DNA from 4 places in the Streptomyces sp. NPDC091377 genome. Region 3 is predicted to be linked to each of the others. Evidence: riboswitches for the same ligand, from Rfam matches in the RefSeq annotation. Region 3 holds a riboswitch; each other region holds the start of a gene.
What was found. Region 3 has a riboswitch for cyclic di-AMP ahead of ACIQNG_RS00950 (transglycosylase SLT domain-containing protein). Riboswitches for the same ligand answer to the same signal wherever they lie in the genome.
Positions count from the first base shown of each region.

Region 1: it holds a riboswitch for cyclic di-AMP, as region 3 does, so the genes downstream of both, ACIQNG_RS16420 (transglycosylase family protein) here and ACIQNG_RS00950 (transglycosylase SLT domain-containing protein) in region 3, are expected to answer to the same signal.
Region 2: it holds a riboswitch for cyclic di-AMP, as region 3 does, so the genes downstream of both, ACIQNG_RS19015 (M23 family metallopeptidase) here and ACIQNG_RS00950 (transglycosylase SLT domain-containing protein) in region 3, are expected to answer to the same signal.
Region 4: it holds a riboswitch for cyclic di-AMP, as region 3 does, so the genes downstream of both, ACIQNG_RS01815 (NlpC/P60 family protein) here and ACIQNG_RS00950 (transglycosylase SLT domain-containing protein) in region 3, are expected to answer to the same signal.

Region 1 covers NZ_JBIVUE010000006.1:371,475-375,080, forward strand. Annotated here, with positions in the region: gene ACIQNG_RS16410 (cytochrome P450) at 1-459, shown strand, start outside; gene ACIQNG_RS16415 (transglycosylase family protein) at 753-2,060, shown strand; cyclic di-AMP (ydaO/yuaA leader) riboswitch at 2,263-2,458, shown strand; gene ACIQNG_RS16420 (transglycosylase family protein) at 2,462-3,181, shown strand.
Region 2 covers NZ_JBIVUE010000008.1:22,418-26,023, forward strand. Annotated here, with positions in the region: gene ACIQNG_RS19010 (PrsW family intramembrane metalloprotease) at 1-744, shown strand, start outside; gene ACIQNG_RS19015 (M23 family metallopeptidase) at 853-1,905, opposite strand; cyclic di-AMP (ydaO/yuaA leader) riboswitch at 1,917-2,074, opposite strand; gene ACIQNG_RS19020 (PP2C family protein-serine/threonine phosphatase) at 2,292-3,461, opposite strand.
Region 3 covers NZ_JBIVUE010000001.1:194,087-197,692, forward strand. Annotated here, with positions in the region: gene fahA (fumarylacetoacetase) at 1-21, opposite strand, end outside; gene ACIQNG_RS00945 (HAD family hydrolase) at 437-1,261, shown strand; gene ACIQNG_RS00950 (transglycosylase SLT domain-containing protein) at 1,368-1,817, opposite strand; cyclic di-AMP (ydaO/yuaA leader) riboswitch at 1,880-2,029, opposite strand; gene ACIQNG_RS00955 (CocE/NonD family hydrolase) at 2,339-3,606, opposite strand, start outside.
Region 4 covers NZ_JBIVUE010000001.1:379,321-382,926, reverse strand. Annotated here, with positions in the region: gene pcrA (DNA helicase PcrA) at 1-1,315, opposite strand, end outside; cyclic di-AMP (ydaO/yuaA leader) riboswitch at 1,735-1,909, shown strand; gene ACIQNG_RS01815 (NlpC/P60 family protein) at 1,916-3,133, shown strand; gene ACIQNG_RS01810 (tellurite resistance/C4-dicarboxylate transporter family protein) at 3,282-3,606, shown strand, end outside.

The DNA of each region.
Region 1 (3,606 bases), on a different contig from region 3:
CAACACGCTCTGGAGGAAGGGGACACCGGGCTCCTGGAGACCGGGGTGGAGGAACTGCTCCGGTACGACGGGCCGGTGGAACTCGCCACCTGGCGGTTCGCCACCGAGCCGCTCACCCTCGGCGGCCAGGACATCGCGCCCGGCGATCCCGTGCTCGTGGTGCTGGCGGCGGCCGACCGGGATCCCGAGCGGTTCGCCGATCCGGACACGCTCGACCTCGGCCGCCGGGACAACCAGCACCTGGGATACGGCCATGGGATCCACTACTGTCTCGGCGCACCGCTCGCCCGGCTGGAGGGGCAGAGCGCGCTGGCCACCCTCTTCACCCGACTCCCGGACCTCCGCCTGGGGGCCGATCCGGCCGAACTGCGCTGGCGGGGCGGTTTGATCATGCGAGGGCTGAGGACGCTGCCGGTGCGGTTCACCCCCGAAGCCGCCCGGCCGCATCGCCGCCCCTGAGGGGCAGTTACCAACCTCACACGGCGGACCGTCAGCCCTCCTCGAACAGTGGCCGGATTGCGCCCCTCACGCCCCATTTCCACCCCCACCTCTGACGGAAAGTCACCCCACAGCCCCTTCTCATCCACAGACGGTCACTCACAACATGACACGCCCTCACTTTTGTGATCTCCACGTGATCTGCGCGGCATTTACTTGTGACAAGTCAACGATTCCGGCTACCTTCACCCCTCAGCGCGACGCAGCGCATCACGCGCCGCGCGGCTCACCGTTGTCTCGCGAAAGGCCCCCGCATGCTCTCCGGGAACGGTCGTCACCGTCGCCCCCGCCAGGCTCCGGCGCTGCTCGTCGCGGCCGGGGTCACCGGCTCAGCCATCGCCATCCCCCTGCTCGGTGCCGGGGGTGCGAGCGCCGCCGGCGGGACCACGTGGGACGCGGTCGCCGAGTGTGAGAGCGGTGGCGCGTGGAGCGCGGACCTGGGCAACGGCCGCTACGGCGGACTCCAGGTGACGCAGGAGGCGTGGGAGACGTACGGCGGTCTGGAGTACGCGGGGAGCGCGGATCAGGCCAGCCGTTCGCAGCAGATCGCCGTGGCCGAGAGGATCCTCGCCGACCAGGGCGTCGGCGCCTGGTCCACCTGCGGGCTGCTCCATGGGCTCGGGGACGACGAGAACCCCGCCGGTGTCGACACCGGCCTGGCGGGCGACGCCACGCCGGGGTCCTCCGGCAAGGAGAGCGACGGTTCCGGTGGCACCGGCGGGTTGACCGACTCGTCCAAGTCGACGGGGTCGTCCGGTAAGGATGATTCGTCCGGCGGATCCGAGGGGACCGACGGCAACGGCGACTCCGGAGCCTCCGGGGACTCAGCACCCACCTCGCCCACCTCGCCTTCCTCGCCCCCCTCCGGCAGCCCGTCCGAAGACCCGTCAGGGCCCTCGCAGGGCTCCTCCTCGCCCTCGAACGGCGACCCGTCGGGCGGGGCGGGCGACGGCTCCGCCGGTTCGTCCCCCTCGGAGTCGCCCACCGAACCCGCCGCCGACCCCTCCACCCCGGCCCACGGCGAGGAAGTGGGCGATCCTCGACAGAGCCTCGGCGCCTCGCACCTCGTGGACACCAGCGCCCTCCCCGGCACAGGCCGCCACCGCGGCCCCAGCGCCGACGAGAGCGCGGACAGGGGCACCGGCAAGGGGGCGGGCAAGGACGCCGCCGACGCGAGTGACGCCAAGGGCGTGGACGACGGCCAGAAGAGCGACAAGGCCGACCCCTCCGGGTCCTCGGGGCCCTCCGGGTCGTCCGAGCAGTCCTCCGAGCCGTCCGCCGGGTCCGCCGGGTCCGCCGAGTCCTCTCGGCCCGCCGACCGGCAGACCTCGCGGGGCGGTGAGGCCGCGCGAGGCACGCTCGACTCGCTCGACGGCGACTCGTACACCGTCCGCCCCGGGGACACGCTGACGTCCATCGCCGACTCCCTTGACGTCGACGGTGGATGGCGGGCGCTCTACCGGGTGAACGAGCAGGTGCTCGACGGCGACCCCCACCACATCGTCCCCGGTCAGACCCTGACTCTCGGCGATGTGGCGGACGGCGACCAGGGTGACGAGTAGGGACAAGTGGGGCAGGGGTGGCGGGAGTTCACGTCACGGTTCGCGCTGAATGTCCGGTTTGGTGAAAGTGTGGGATGCGTCTCAGAAGCCCTGATCCTCTTTGAAATTCGGCGAATCGCGTGTCTACGGTCATGACCGCTCGCAAGCAGTGAGCCCCGATGGCCGCCACGCCGAATCCTGCCGGTGGCCGAGCGGGAAATTCGTCGCGCAAGCGCCGTAGGCAGGAGCGGGGGAACCAAGGTAAGTGCCGTATCCGGCAGTTGAGGAGACTCGACGCCGGGGGCGGCTTGGGGTGAAGCCATGTCGTACGAGGCGAAAAGCCGCGTACAGGACATGGCCGGGCAACTCAACCGGCCCGAACCCGACAGCTCACCTCGTAGGCGTCGGTGAGGGGATCCTTCATGCTGTTTTCCGGCAAGGGCAAGCACCGCCGTCCGTCCAAGGCCACCCGTGTCGTCACACTCGCCGGTGTCACCGGCGCCGCTGTCGCCGCCCCGCTCATGGCGGCCGGCAACGCCTCCGCCGCCACCGCGTCCGAGTGGGACGCCGTCGCCCAGTGCGAGTCCGGTGGCAACTGGTCCATCAACACCGGAAACGGCTACTACGGCGGTCTCCAGTTCTCCGCCTCGACCTGGGCCGGCTACGGCGGCACGAAGTACGCGGCCACCGCCGACCAGGCCAGCAAGGCGCAGCAGATCGAGATAGCCGAGAAGGTCCTCGCCGGTCAGGGCAAGGGCGCCTGGCCGTCGTGTGGCGTGGGCCTGTCCAACACCCCGTACGCCGGTGGCGGCTCCACCACCCCGAGCGCCCCGGCCACCCCCGCGCAGCCGTCGCAGCCGTCCCAGAGCGACAGCGGAAGCGACGAGCGCTCCTCCGAGGAGCAGAGCGCCTCCCGTTCGCAGGAGCGCGAGGCCACGCCGAAGGAGACCGTCACCACCCCGACCGGCCAGAAGGTCGAGAAGGGCGACGGCGAGTACAAGGTCGTCACCGGCGACACGCTCAGCTCCATCGCCGCCGACCACGACGTCGCGGGCGGCTGGCAGAAGCTCTTCGAGCAGAACAAGGACATCGTGGACGACGCCGACCTGATCTTCCCGGGTCAGCAGCTCCACCTGAAGTAGGCCATCGGGAAGGGGGTCATCGGGCCCGCCCGGCCCGTGCGCATGGCTCCCCCGAGCCGCCGCTCAGCGTCCCCACAGCCTCGCCCCCCACCTGAGGCACCCCCTCATCCCATGAGGTACGTCCTCATTGAGGCCCCGTGCGGTTCCCCCGACCTCACGGGCCCCCCGCCCCGGTGCGTGAATCCCCCGTACGCACCGGGGCGGGGCTTTTCACGTACAGATGTGAACACCGACCTCCTGGCCCCCCTGCTGTGAACCGGTTTCCTCACCACCCCGGTGTGAACCGACCGAACGCGGGACCCGTCCCCCCTCCCCCCCCCGCCAGAATTGGCGCGAGAACCTCTTTGTTCCGTTCGGAAACATTTTACGATCGGTTCCGTCCACAGGGTGGGAGACCGGCTGGCCGATCCCCCGGAGCCGGTTAG
Region 2 (3,606 bases), on a different contig from region 3:
CGCAAGGCCCTGCTGCCGCTGGCCGGGCTGCTGCTGGCGATGGGGGTGCACGCCTTCTGGAACGGCTCGGCCGGCTTCGGCGACCACGGCTTCCTCGCGGTCTACGCCGGGTTCATGGTGCCCGTGTTCGGGCTGCTGACCTGGCTGGTGATCTGGGCCCGGCAGCACGAGCTGCGGGTGGTGCGGGAGGAACTGCCCGCGTATGTCGCCACGGGCTGGTTCTCCCCCGCCGAACCGTTCGCGCTGGGCTCGATGCGGGCCCGCCGACTGGCCCGGCGGGACGCGGGCCGGCACCTGGGCCGACCGGCCGCCCGCGCGGTGGCCGCGTACGAGTCGTACGCCACCTCCCTCGCGGTGCTACGGCGCCGGGGCAGCCGCGGCCGGGCGGGCGCCGACTTCGTCCGGCGCGAACGGGAGTTGCTGGACGCGCTGTGGCAGCGCCGCGAGACCGCCCGCCCCGCCCTCGAACAGGCGGCCCGCACCATCGCCCCACCGCCCCCGGTCCCCGCCCCGCCCTGGCAGCCGTGGCCACCCTGGCAGCCCTGGCAGCCCTGGCAGCCGTACGGCGCGGGCGCCTGGCCCCCGCACCCGCACCCGCACCCGCACCCGCACCCGCACCCGCACCACCCTCACGGCGGCCCCGCACCGAACCCGTCGCATCCGTCGCATCCGCCACATCTGCTATATCCGTCGCATCCGTCGCATCCGCTACATCCCCGGCCCACGACAGACCGGCAGCCCTGACGCCGGGGGGTTGTCGTCAGGGCTGCCGGGGTTCGGGGGGCCAGAGGCTCAGCAGGTGTCCAGGGATCGGGGCATCAGCGGAGGCTCTGGGAGCGGAGGCTCACGGCATCAGGGGTTGAGGCCCTTGCCGCGCAGCCAGGACAGCGGGTCGAGGGCGCCGCCGGAACCGGTGTGGACCTCCATGTGGAGGTGGGCTCCGGTGACATTGCCGGTGGCGCCGACGCGGCCGATGACCTCGCCGGTGGTGACCTTCTGGCCGACGCTGACACTGATCGAGGACTGGTGGGCGTACCAGATCTCGGTGCCGTCCTCCAGGGTGAGCACGGTCTTGTAGCCGTACGAACCGTCCCAGCCGGCCTGGGTGATGGTGCCGGTGTGCACGGCCTTGAGCAGCGTGCCGGTGGGGGCGGCGAAGTCGAGACCGGTGTGGTAGCCGGAGGACCACAGCGAACCGGCCTGGCCGTAGGTCGAGGTGAGGGTGTACGAGGAGGTCGGCAGCGCGAACTGCTTGGCCAGCTTGGCCAGTCGCTCGGCCTCGGCCTTCTTGCGGGCCTCCGCCTCGGCCTTCTTCTCGGCCTTCTTCTTCTCGGCGGCGGCCTGGGCCTTGGCCTCCTTCTCCGCCTCGGCCGCCTTGTCGGCGGCGGCCTTCTCGGCGGCGGCCTGGGCGTCCTTGGCGGCCTGCTCCTCGATCTGCTGCTGCTGGTTCTCGGCCTGCGCCATGATCCGGGCGCGCAGCGCCTCCCCGGCGTCGGCGGAAGCCTGCCCGGAGTCGGGCGTGGCCGTGCCGAGGCCGCTGAGCGGGGCGGCGTCGGTCGGGTCGACGGGCTCCGGTTCGGTGTCGTCGGAGCCGAAGGAGACCGAGCCCAGGTCGGGCATGGACAGGGAGACCGGCGGCTTGCCGGTCTGGGCGGTCGCCATGCCACCGGCGCCGACGGCGGCTATGACACCCACGCCGAGCACGGTGGAACTGCGGGCGAGACCGCCGCGCTGCTTGGCGACCCGGTGCCGGCCGCGGACCGGGCGAACGGTCTCCGCGGTCGGGTTCCATTCCTCCCACGGGCCCTCGTCGGTGCGGGGGCCGCCGTAGACGACGGTGCCGGTGTCGTCGGTGCGCTGGGCGGGGACGAACGAGGCCACAGGAGCAGGCCGGTTGGACGCCACGTAGGCGTACTCCTTTCCTTCCCTCTCGCCTACCGGGTTAGCTGACGGGTTCGGAGCAGGAAGGTCTCCTACGCGCGTAAACCGACCATGCGTGCATGGCGGACGACGCCCGATTCACCCCAAGTTGGTGGTTCCCCGGTTCCCTCGCGGGATTCGGCGCTCGCGCGCGGAGCCGACTCTGGTGACGGCTGGTACGACCGCGCTGCGTTATCGGACGTTAATAGAACCCAGGGGTGATTTCCAAGCGGTTCCTCTTGATCCTTCCCGCTCTTACGCCGGACGTAAGGGTCATGAGCGGTTGAAATCGGGCTACTTGACCCCCAGATTTGACGGTCCCGCTACACATCAAAATGGCGATGGTAACGCAGATGTTATGCGGAGGGGGGTCATTCGCTTACCCGCTGTGACGAAGCCGGGAGCCCCTCGGACGCGTCGGCCGGCCGACGCACCGCGAGCAGCGCCATGTCGTCCGTCATCCCGCCCCCGGTGTGCTGCCGCACCTCCTCCGCCAGCGCGGTCAGCAGGGCGTCCGGCCCGGTGAAGGTCCGCCCCAGGAGCCGCATCTCCGGCTCGAAGAAGACGCCGTGTCCGTCGCGCGCCTCCGACAGCCCGTCGGTGAACAGCAGCAGCGTGGCCCCGCCCGGGAACTCCGCCTCCTGCGCCCGGTCCGGCCAGCTGCCCAGCTCCCCCATCCCGAGCGGCAGCGCGGGTTCGACGGACGACAGGGTCCGCACCGTGCCGTCCGCGTGCAGCAGCAGCGGCTCCGGATGCCCCCGGTTCACCACCCGTACGACGCCGCTCCCGTGCGGGATCTCGGCCAGCACGGCGGTGGTGAACCCCTCGAACGCGTCGAGCCCGTCCCGCCGGGTGCCCTCGCGCGCCAGCGCCCGCTCCAGCCGCTCCGCCACCGCCTCCAGCGTCGCCTCCTGCTCCGCGGCCTCCCGGAACCCGCCGATCACCACGGCGACGGCCCCGATCGCACCCATGCCCTTGCCCCGCACGTCCCCGACCACCAGCCGCACCCCGTGCGGAGTGTCCTGTACGGCGTACAGGTCGCCGCCGACGAACGCGCCCGCCTGCGCCGCCTCGTAGCGGGCCGCGATCTCGAAACCGCCGATCCGCTCGTCCGGCTCGGGCAGCACCGCGCGCTGGGCCGCCTCGGCGATCTCCCGGGCCGTGGCGAGCCGCTCGTCGCTGCGGCGGGCGACCATGTTGATCAGCAGGGCGAGTCCGGCGACCGTCACGACCGTGATGGTCTCGGTGAGGGCCTCCGCGCCGTAGTACGAGTCGAGCAGGAGATGCACCAGGAGGACGACCGCCACGGCCACGCATCCGGTGACCAAGGTGTAGCGCCGCCCGAAGAGCGGGGCCGCGACCAGCGGAGCGGCCGTGAAGAACGGCACGGCGGTGAACTGGTTGGGCATGAGCAGCTCGTAGACCAGCCCACCGGCGATCAGCAGCGCGGGCACCAGCCGGACGTAGCGGCGGGTGTAGGAGATACGACGGGTGGGGGCCCCGGTGTGCGGCCCCTCGCCCTGCCCGTCACCCGGCCGCACCACGTGTCTCCCGCGTATGTCCTCGCCGACCACAGCCCCGCCCCATTCGTCCAGAGTTGCCGGAGCGGGGCGGCCGGGCGAGCCGGGCGGGCCGACCGGATGAAACGACAACCGACCTGAGTGAGAGAAGACACCGGAGAACGAG
Region 3 (3,606 bases):
GGGGACTTCGAAGGGGGACATACGGTTCTGCCTCGCTCTCGTGTGTGCCGGGTGCCGGGTGCCGTTCGCGGGGTGGTCCGTGGAGTGGACTGTGGAGTGCGCTGTGGAGTGGGCTGTGGAGTGGGCTGTGGAGTGGGCTGTGGTGTGTCGTACCACGGGACCAACCCCGCACCAGCCGTGTGACCGCGCCACACGTTACGTGTCCCGGAGCGGATGAGTGCCTGGTCCCCGTGCGCGCGGGGTGTCCCGGCCGACCGCGAGCCCGACCACGTGGGAGTGAAAAGCTGAACCGTTTTCAACGTGGCGATCGAGGGCGTGCGGAGTGAAAGGCCGCATGGTACAGGGGAGTTGGCGGGGGCGGGCGGGACGGGGGAGAACCTGTCCGACGTCCGGTTCGGGCCGGGTCGGTGACGCGTGATGTCCGTATTCTCTGATCATGGCCGCACCCACCGCATATGCCGCGCGCACCACGTACGCACTCGTCGCCACCGACCTCGACGGGACCCTGCTGCGCGGCGACGACACCTTTTCCGACCGCTCGCGGGCCGCGCTCGCGCGGAGCGCCGACGCCGGTGCCCGGCATCTCGTGGTCACCGGCCGGCCGGCCCCCCGGGTGCGCCCGCTCCTGGAGCAGCTCGGCAGCACGGGGCTCGCGGTGTGCGGACAGGGCGCACAGCTCTACGACGCCGGCGCGGACCGGATGGTGTGGTCGGTCACCCTGGACCGGGAGCTGGCCGAGACCGCGCTCGGCAAGATCGAGGCCGAGGTGGGGGAGGTGTACGCGGCGGTCGACCAGGACGGGGTGGAGGGGCTCACCCTCATCGAGCCCGGCTATCTGATGCCGCACCCGACACTGCCGGCCGTGCGGGTCGGGCGGCGCGACGAGCTGTGGGCCGAACCGATCAGCAAGGTGCTGCTGCGCCACCCCGAGCTGTCCGACGACGAGTTGGCCTCGGTGGCCCGCGCGGTGGTCGGTTCGCTCGCCACGGTCACGATGTCGGGGCCGGGGACGGTCGAACTCCAGCCATGCGGGGTGACCAAGGCGACCGGGCTGGCGCTGGCGGCCCGGCGGCTGGGGGCGCGGCCCGAGGACACCATCGCGTTCGGGGACATGCCGAACGACATCCCGATGTTCGTCTGGGCCGGTCACGGGGTGGCGATGGCCAACGCGCACCCCGAACTCAAGGCGGTGGCCGACGAGATCACCATGTCGAACGAGGACGACGGCATCGCCGTCGTCCTCGAACGCCTCTTCCCTTGAGGGAGAGAGATCCCTTGGGGGACGAGAGATCCCTCGGGGGAACAGGGAGGTCATTCTCCTTTGCGGGCCCCAACCCGCAAAGGAGCCGCCGGGTCGTGCGGTTCTGTCAGTACGCGCCGAAGACGTTGTCGATCGAGCCGTAGCGGTCGGCCGCGTAGTTGCAGGCGGCGACGATGTTGGCGATCGGGTCGTACGGGTCGTAGGCGGTGCCCTGCACGTGGTACGCGGCGAAGGTCGGGTCGATCACCTGGAGCAGGCCCTTGGAGGGGGTGCCGGCGGCTGCGTTGGAGTCCCAGTTGTTGATGGCCGCCGGGTTGCCGGAGGACTCGCGCAGCACATTGCGGTGGATGCCGTCGTAGCTGCCGGGGATGCCGTTCTGGGCCATGATGTCGAGCGACTGGCGGATCCAGCCGTCAAGGGTGTTCGGGTAGGCGGAGGTGGCCGCCGTGACGACCTCGGGGGTGGCCGCGGAGGCGCTGGTCGCGCCGAAGAGCGGAAGCGCGAGCACGGCGGCGCCGGTACCGGCGAGGGCGAGCTTGCGGGTGATGCGGCGCATCCGGGCGGGGCGGGGCGCGGTCGTCGCGGCCGGCGGGACAGACGTGGGGACGGACATGGGTGGGTTCCTCTCCGGCGCCTGCGAGGTGAGCTGTCGGGTTCGGGCTGGGAGGTGCCCGGCCGGCCCTGACGGGCGCGGCTTCACCCCGAGCCGTCCGGAGTGTCGTGTCGGGTCTGGCCCTCGTACGACGTCCGGCGCGGCGACTTACCTGGGTCCCCCGCTCCTGCCGTGGATCTTGTCTAGGTGGGTGCGGGCGGCGGCAGGATGAGGCGTCCGCCCGACTGGCCGGGAACGTATGCGAAGCCCATGTCCGAAACAAGTGGCGGAGTCACAGAATGGCGACTTTTGATCTTCATCCGGGGATATGCCGCGCATGATCCTTTGCTACCGGAAAGGTTCAACTCCCGATAAAGGGGCGGCGGATAGGAGGATCGCCGGAGGGGTTCCATGAAAGCGAGAAAGTGAGCCAAGTCACGCGCGTGCGCAAGAGTGGCAAAACGGGCAATGAACCCAAGTGCCTATTAATCAGCGGGCCATGGAATCCGCTGCTCCCATGTGTGGTGGAAGACCACCTCGGCCCCCTCGGAGCACATCACCTCATTTACCGCCAAGAGGTCGCCCGAGAGGCCGTCCAAGAGGTCGCCCGAGAGGCCGTCCGAGAGGCCGTCCGAGAGGCCGTCCGAGAGGCCGTCCGAGAGGTCGCCTTCTTCGTGGTTCGCGCGGTCGTCCGCGAAGGCCGTGCGGTCCGTGTGTCGGAGTTCCGATCGGGTATGGACGGTCGTGGCCCAGGCGGTCTCGGGGCGGTGGAGCCGGATCGTCCGGTCCGAGCGGACGAGCGCGGACCGCGCGTCGCCGTCGCGGACCGTGTACGACTCCCGGGTCTCCTCCGTGACCTCCAGGCCGTCCGGGTGCGCGTGGGTGCCGTTCTCGCGGGGGGTGACGTCGAGCCGCCACTCGTCCCCGGCCGGGTCCCGCACCACCAGCCGCTCGGGGTCGGGCGGGTCCAGCGGGGCGTGGGTGGCGACGCCGAGGGGTTCGGCCTGCTCGGGCTCGGGGAAGCCGATGTCCGGCCGGTCGTCCGGGGTGGCTTGATCGGTGGGGCGGTCCTGGTCGGCGCCCCCGGCCCCGGTCCAGTTGGTGTTTTGTGGGTAAATGCCGGTTTCGTGGTGGCGGACCGGCAGTTCGAAGACGCTTCCCTCCGGGTCGAGGGTGAAACCGGCCTCGGAGCCGGGGGCGGGCCAGAACCAGGGCCAGTACGCGGAGGAGACGGCGAGCCGGACGGTGTGGCCGGGCGGGAACGCGTACCCGGCCGCGCCCAGGTCGAAGGAGACCTCCTCTGCCGCACCCGGCGTCCACGGCACGGCCCCGCCCTCCGCCTCGGGGGCGTGGAGCCGGCCGCCGAGCCGGAACGCGCCCCGGGTCACCAGGGTTGAGGAGCCGTCCGGGGCGACGTCGCAGAGCCGGGCGACCACCTGACCGCGCGGCACCTCGCGGCGCAGCCGCAGCCGTACGCGCGCTCGCCCCAGTACCCAGGTCTCCGCCCCGAGCGGAACGTCGAAGCAGACCGACCGCGCGTCCTCCTCCCGCTGGTCCGGCGGCAGATCGGCGTCGCCCCCGCGCGGGAGGAAGGCGCCCGCGTCGACCCCGGTGTGGAGGGGGGACCGGACGAGCCGGGGGGCGCCCCGGAGGGCGTAGGTCACCCGGGTCACGTCGGGGGAGGGCCAGCCGGCCTCGCCGATCCAGCGGCCGGGCAGGGTGCGGTACGTGGTGGCAGGAGGGTGCGTGGCGA
Region 4 (3,606 bases), 190 kb from region 3:
GGGCGTTCGTCCGGTAGAAGACGGCGACGTCGCCCGCCTTGGCCTCGCCCGCGTCGGTGAGACGGTCTATCTCCTCGGCGACGAACTGCGCCTCGTCGTGCTCGGTGTCGGCGACATAGCCGGTGATGCGCGCGCCCGCGCCCGCGTTGGTCCACAGGTTCTTGGGGCGGCGGGACTCGTTGCGCTCGATGACCGCGTTGGCGGCGGTGAGGATCGTCTGGGTGGAGCGGTAGTTCTGCTCCAGCAGGATCGTCGTCGCGTTCGGGTAGTCCTCCTCGAACTGGAGGATGTTGCGGATCGTCGCGCCGCGGAAGGCGTAGATCGACTGGTCGGCGTCGCCCACCACGCACAGCTCGGCGGGGGGCAGGTCGTCCTCGCCGGGCGGGGTGGACTCGTCGTGCTCACCGGTGCCGACCAGTTCGCGGACCAGCGCGTACTGGGCGTGGTTGGTGTCCTGGTACTCGTCCACCAGGACGTGGCGGAAGCGGCGGCGGTAGTGCTCGGCGACATCGGGGAACGCGCGCAGCAGGTTGACCGTGGTCATGATCAGGTCGTCGAAGTCGAGCGCGTTCGCCTCACGCAGCCGCGACTGGTACAGCGCGTACGCCTGGGCCAGGGTCTTCTCAAAACCGTCCGTGGCCTGGGCGGCGAAGTCCTCCTCGTCGATCAGCTCGTTCTTCAGATTGCTGATCTTGGCGCTGAAGGACTTGGGCGGATAGCGCTTGGGGTCGAGATCCAGGTCACGGCAGACCAGGGCCATCAGCCGCTTGGAGTCGGCCGCGTCGTAGATCGAGAACGAGGACGTGAACCCGAGCCGCTTGGACTCCCGCCGCAGGATCCGTACGCAGGCGCTGTGGAACGTCATCACCCACATCGCGTTCGCGCGCGGGCCGACGAGCTGCTCCACGCGCTCCTTCATCTCGCCCGCGGCCTTGTTGGTGAAGGTGATCGCGAGGATCTGGCCGGGGTGGACGCTCCGCTCGGCGAGCAGATAGGCGATGCGGTGGGTGAGCACCCGGGTCTTGCCGGAGCCGGCACCGGCCACGATGAGCAGGGGGGTGCCGGAGTGGGCCACCGCCGCGCGCTGGTTCTCGTTCAGCCCCTCCAGGAGGGCCGCCGGGTCGAGGGCGGGGCGCGGGGCTCCGTCGCGGTAGTACCCGTCCCGGGGCGGGGGCGTGTCGAACTTTCCGCCGAACAGATCGTCCGGAACCGGCTCCGGTACGTGTTCGTCCTCGGGCGGAGGCGGAGGTTCCTCCTCATGCCCACGGGGGGCCTGGAGGTTCGCCAGGAAGCTGTCGTCAAAGAGGCTGCTCATCGCTCTCCGAGTCTAGGCCGCCCCACTGACAACCCGGGCCGCCTCCCGAAGATCCCGCGCGGAAGGGCGCACTCGGGCCACTCGGGGCGCTGGGGCCACTGGGGCCGCTGGGGCCGCTGGGGGCTCCGGGGCCGCCAGGGCCGCTGGTGGCGCTGGGGCCGCCGGGGCCGCTGGTGGCGCTGGGGCCGCTGGTGGCGCTGGGGCCGCTCGGGCAGGCGCGGGCAGTCGCGGGCCACTCGGAACGCCCCGCACACACCAGCCCAGCCCAGCCCGTCACCGTCCGTGACACCCCGTACCCCTCACCGAAAGGTCACGAAAATGTATCGGGCATATCACCCACCAACCTTCACAGGTGCCACACGAGTTGGCTAGCGTGCCGGGCAGGCCGACCGGCCCCCTCCGGCGAACCCCGCCGGGCCGTCCGGCCACCGCCGAGTCCGGCGCGCCCTCGTGGGCGACCGGAGCCGGGGACCCACCGAACCTCCGGGGTGAATCGGTCCGCACCTCCCGCGCGGAGGGGACCGTAGGGCAACCCTTCCGAACCGTCCGCCCGAACCCGACAGCTCACCCGGTAGGCGGCCCATGGAAGGAGTCGCCTCCTTGGCGTCGCACCGCAAGTCGTCCCCCTCGGCCCCGCGCGTGGCCGGTGTACGGACCCCCGTCCTGGCCACCGCCGCCCTCACCTCCGTCGCCCTGCTCTCCCAGACCGCCACCGCCGCCCCCACGGACGACAAGCCGAGCCTGGAGGAGATCGAGAAGAAGGTCGACGACCTCTACCGGCAGGCCGAGTCGGCGACGGAGAAGTACAACGCGGCCAAGGAGAAGACCGCCAAGCAGCGCACCCGCGTCGACACCCTGCTGGACGACGTCGCCCGGCGCATGCAGAAGCTGAACGACGCCCGCGAGGAACTGGGTTCGCACGCCGCCGCCCAGTACCGCACCGGGGCCGCCGCCCCCGACACCGCGACCTTCCTGCTCGCGGACACCCCGCAGGACTACTTCGACCGGACCCAGCTCATGGGCCGGCTCACCGAGCGCCAGAAGAGCGCGGTGGACGACTACTTCACCCAGCAGTCCGCGACCATGGAGAAGCGCCGGGAGGCGAGCGAGAGCCTGGCGTCGCTCACCGAGACGCAGGGCGATCTCAGGACGGCCAAGGCGACGGTCCGGACGAAACTCTCCGACGCGCGCGAACTGCTGTCGCGGCTCACCGCCGAGGAGAAGGCCCGCCTCGCGGAGATCGAGAGGAAGAAGCAGGAGGAGGCCGAGCGCAAGGCCGCGGAACTGGCCCGGCAGCAGGCGGAGGAAGAACGCCGCCAAGAGGAGCGCCGCCAGGAAGAGCGGCGCCAGGAGGAGCGGAGCGACACGGACCCGCCGTCGGGATCGACCGGCGGCGGCCCGGCCCCCGTCCCCGACACCCAGACCCCCGCCCCCGCCCCTGCTCCCGATGCCTCGTACGCCGCCAAGGCGGAGAAGGCGATCGGGTTCGCCCGCGCGCAGACGGGCAAGCCGTACGTCTGGGGCGCCACCGGCCCCGGCTCCTACGACTGCTCCGGCCTCACCCAGGCCGCCTGGAAGGCCGCCGACGTGGACCTCCCACGCACCACCTACGACCAGGTCGACGCCGGCACCACGGTCCCCGTCTCCGCCGCCCGCCCCGGCGACCTGGTGTTCTTCTACGACGACCTCACCCACGTCGGCCTCTACATCGGCAACGGCAAGATGATCCACGCCCCGAAGCCGGGGGCGTACGTACGGGAGGAGTCGATCTTCTACGACGGCGAGTCCTCGATCCACAGCGTGGTACGCCCGGCGTAGGAACCGTACGCCCGGCGTAGAAACCACACGGGACCGCCGCAGACGGTCAGCGCCATGGCAGCGACGGCGTCGCGCGCCCGCGTGGAATTGCGGGGGCGCCCGTGCGCGCCCCCGCCCTCCCCGCCTCCGCGCTCCCTACCATCGGCCCATGTCCGGCACCCCCACCCCTTCCCCGCGCGCCTGGTGGGCGCGGCGTCCGCCCGCGGCCGGGGCCGCCGTGATGGCGACCGGCATCGTGTCGATCGGGCTGCGTCTGACCGGGTACGAGGTGCTGTCCAGGATCCTGCTGGTGGTGGCCGGGGTCCTGTGGATCGCGCTGGCGGCGGACTTCGCCGCGCGGCTGCTGCGGGACCGCCCGGGGTGGCTGCGGGACGCCGGGACGCCCGCCGCGCTCACCGCCGTCGCCGCGACCGGCGTACTCGGTACCCGGCTCTCCCTGCTCGGCTGGCAGCACCTCGCCGAGGCCCTGCTGG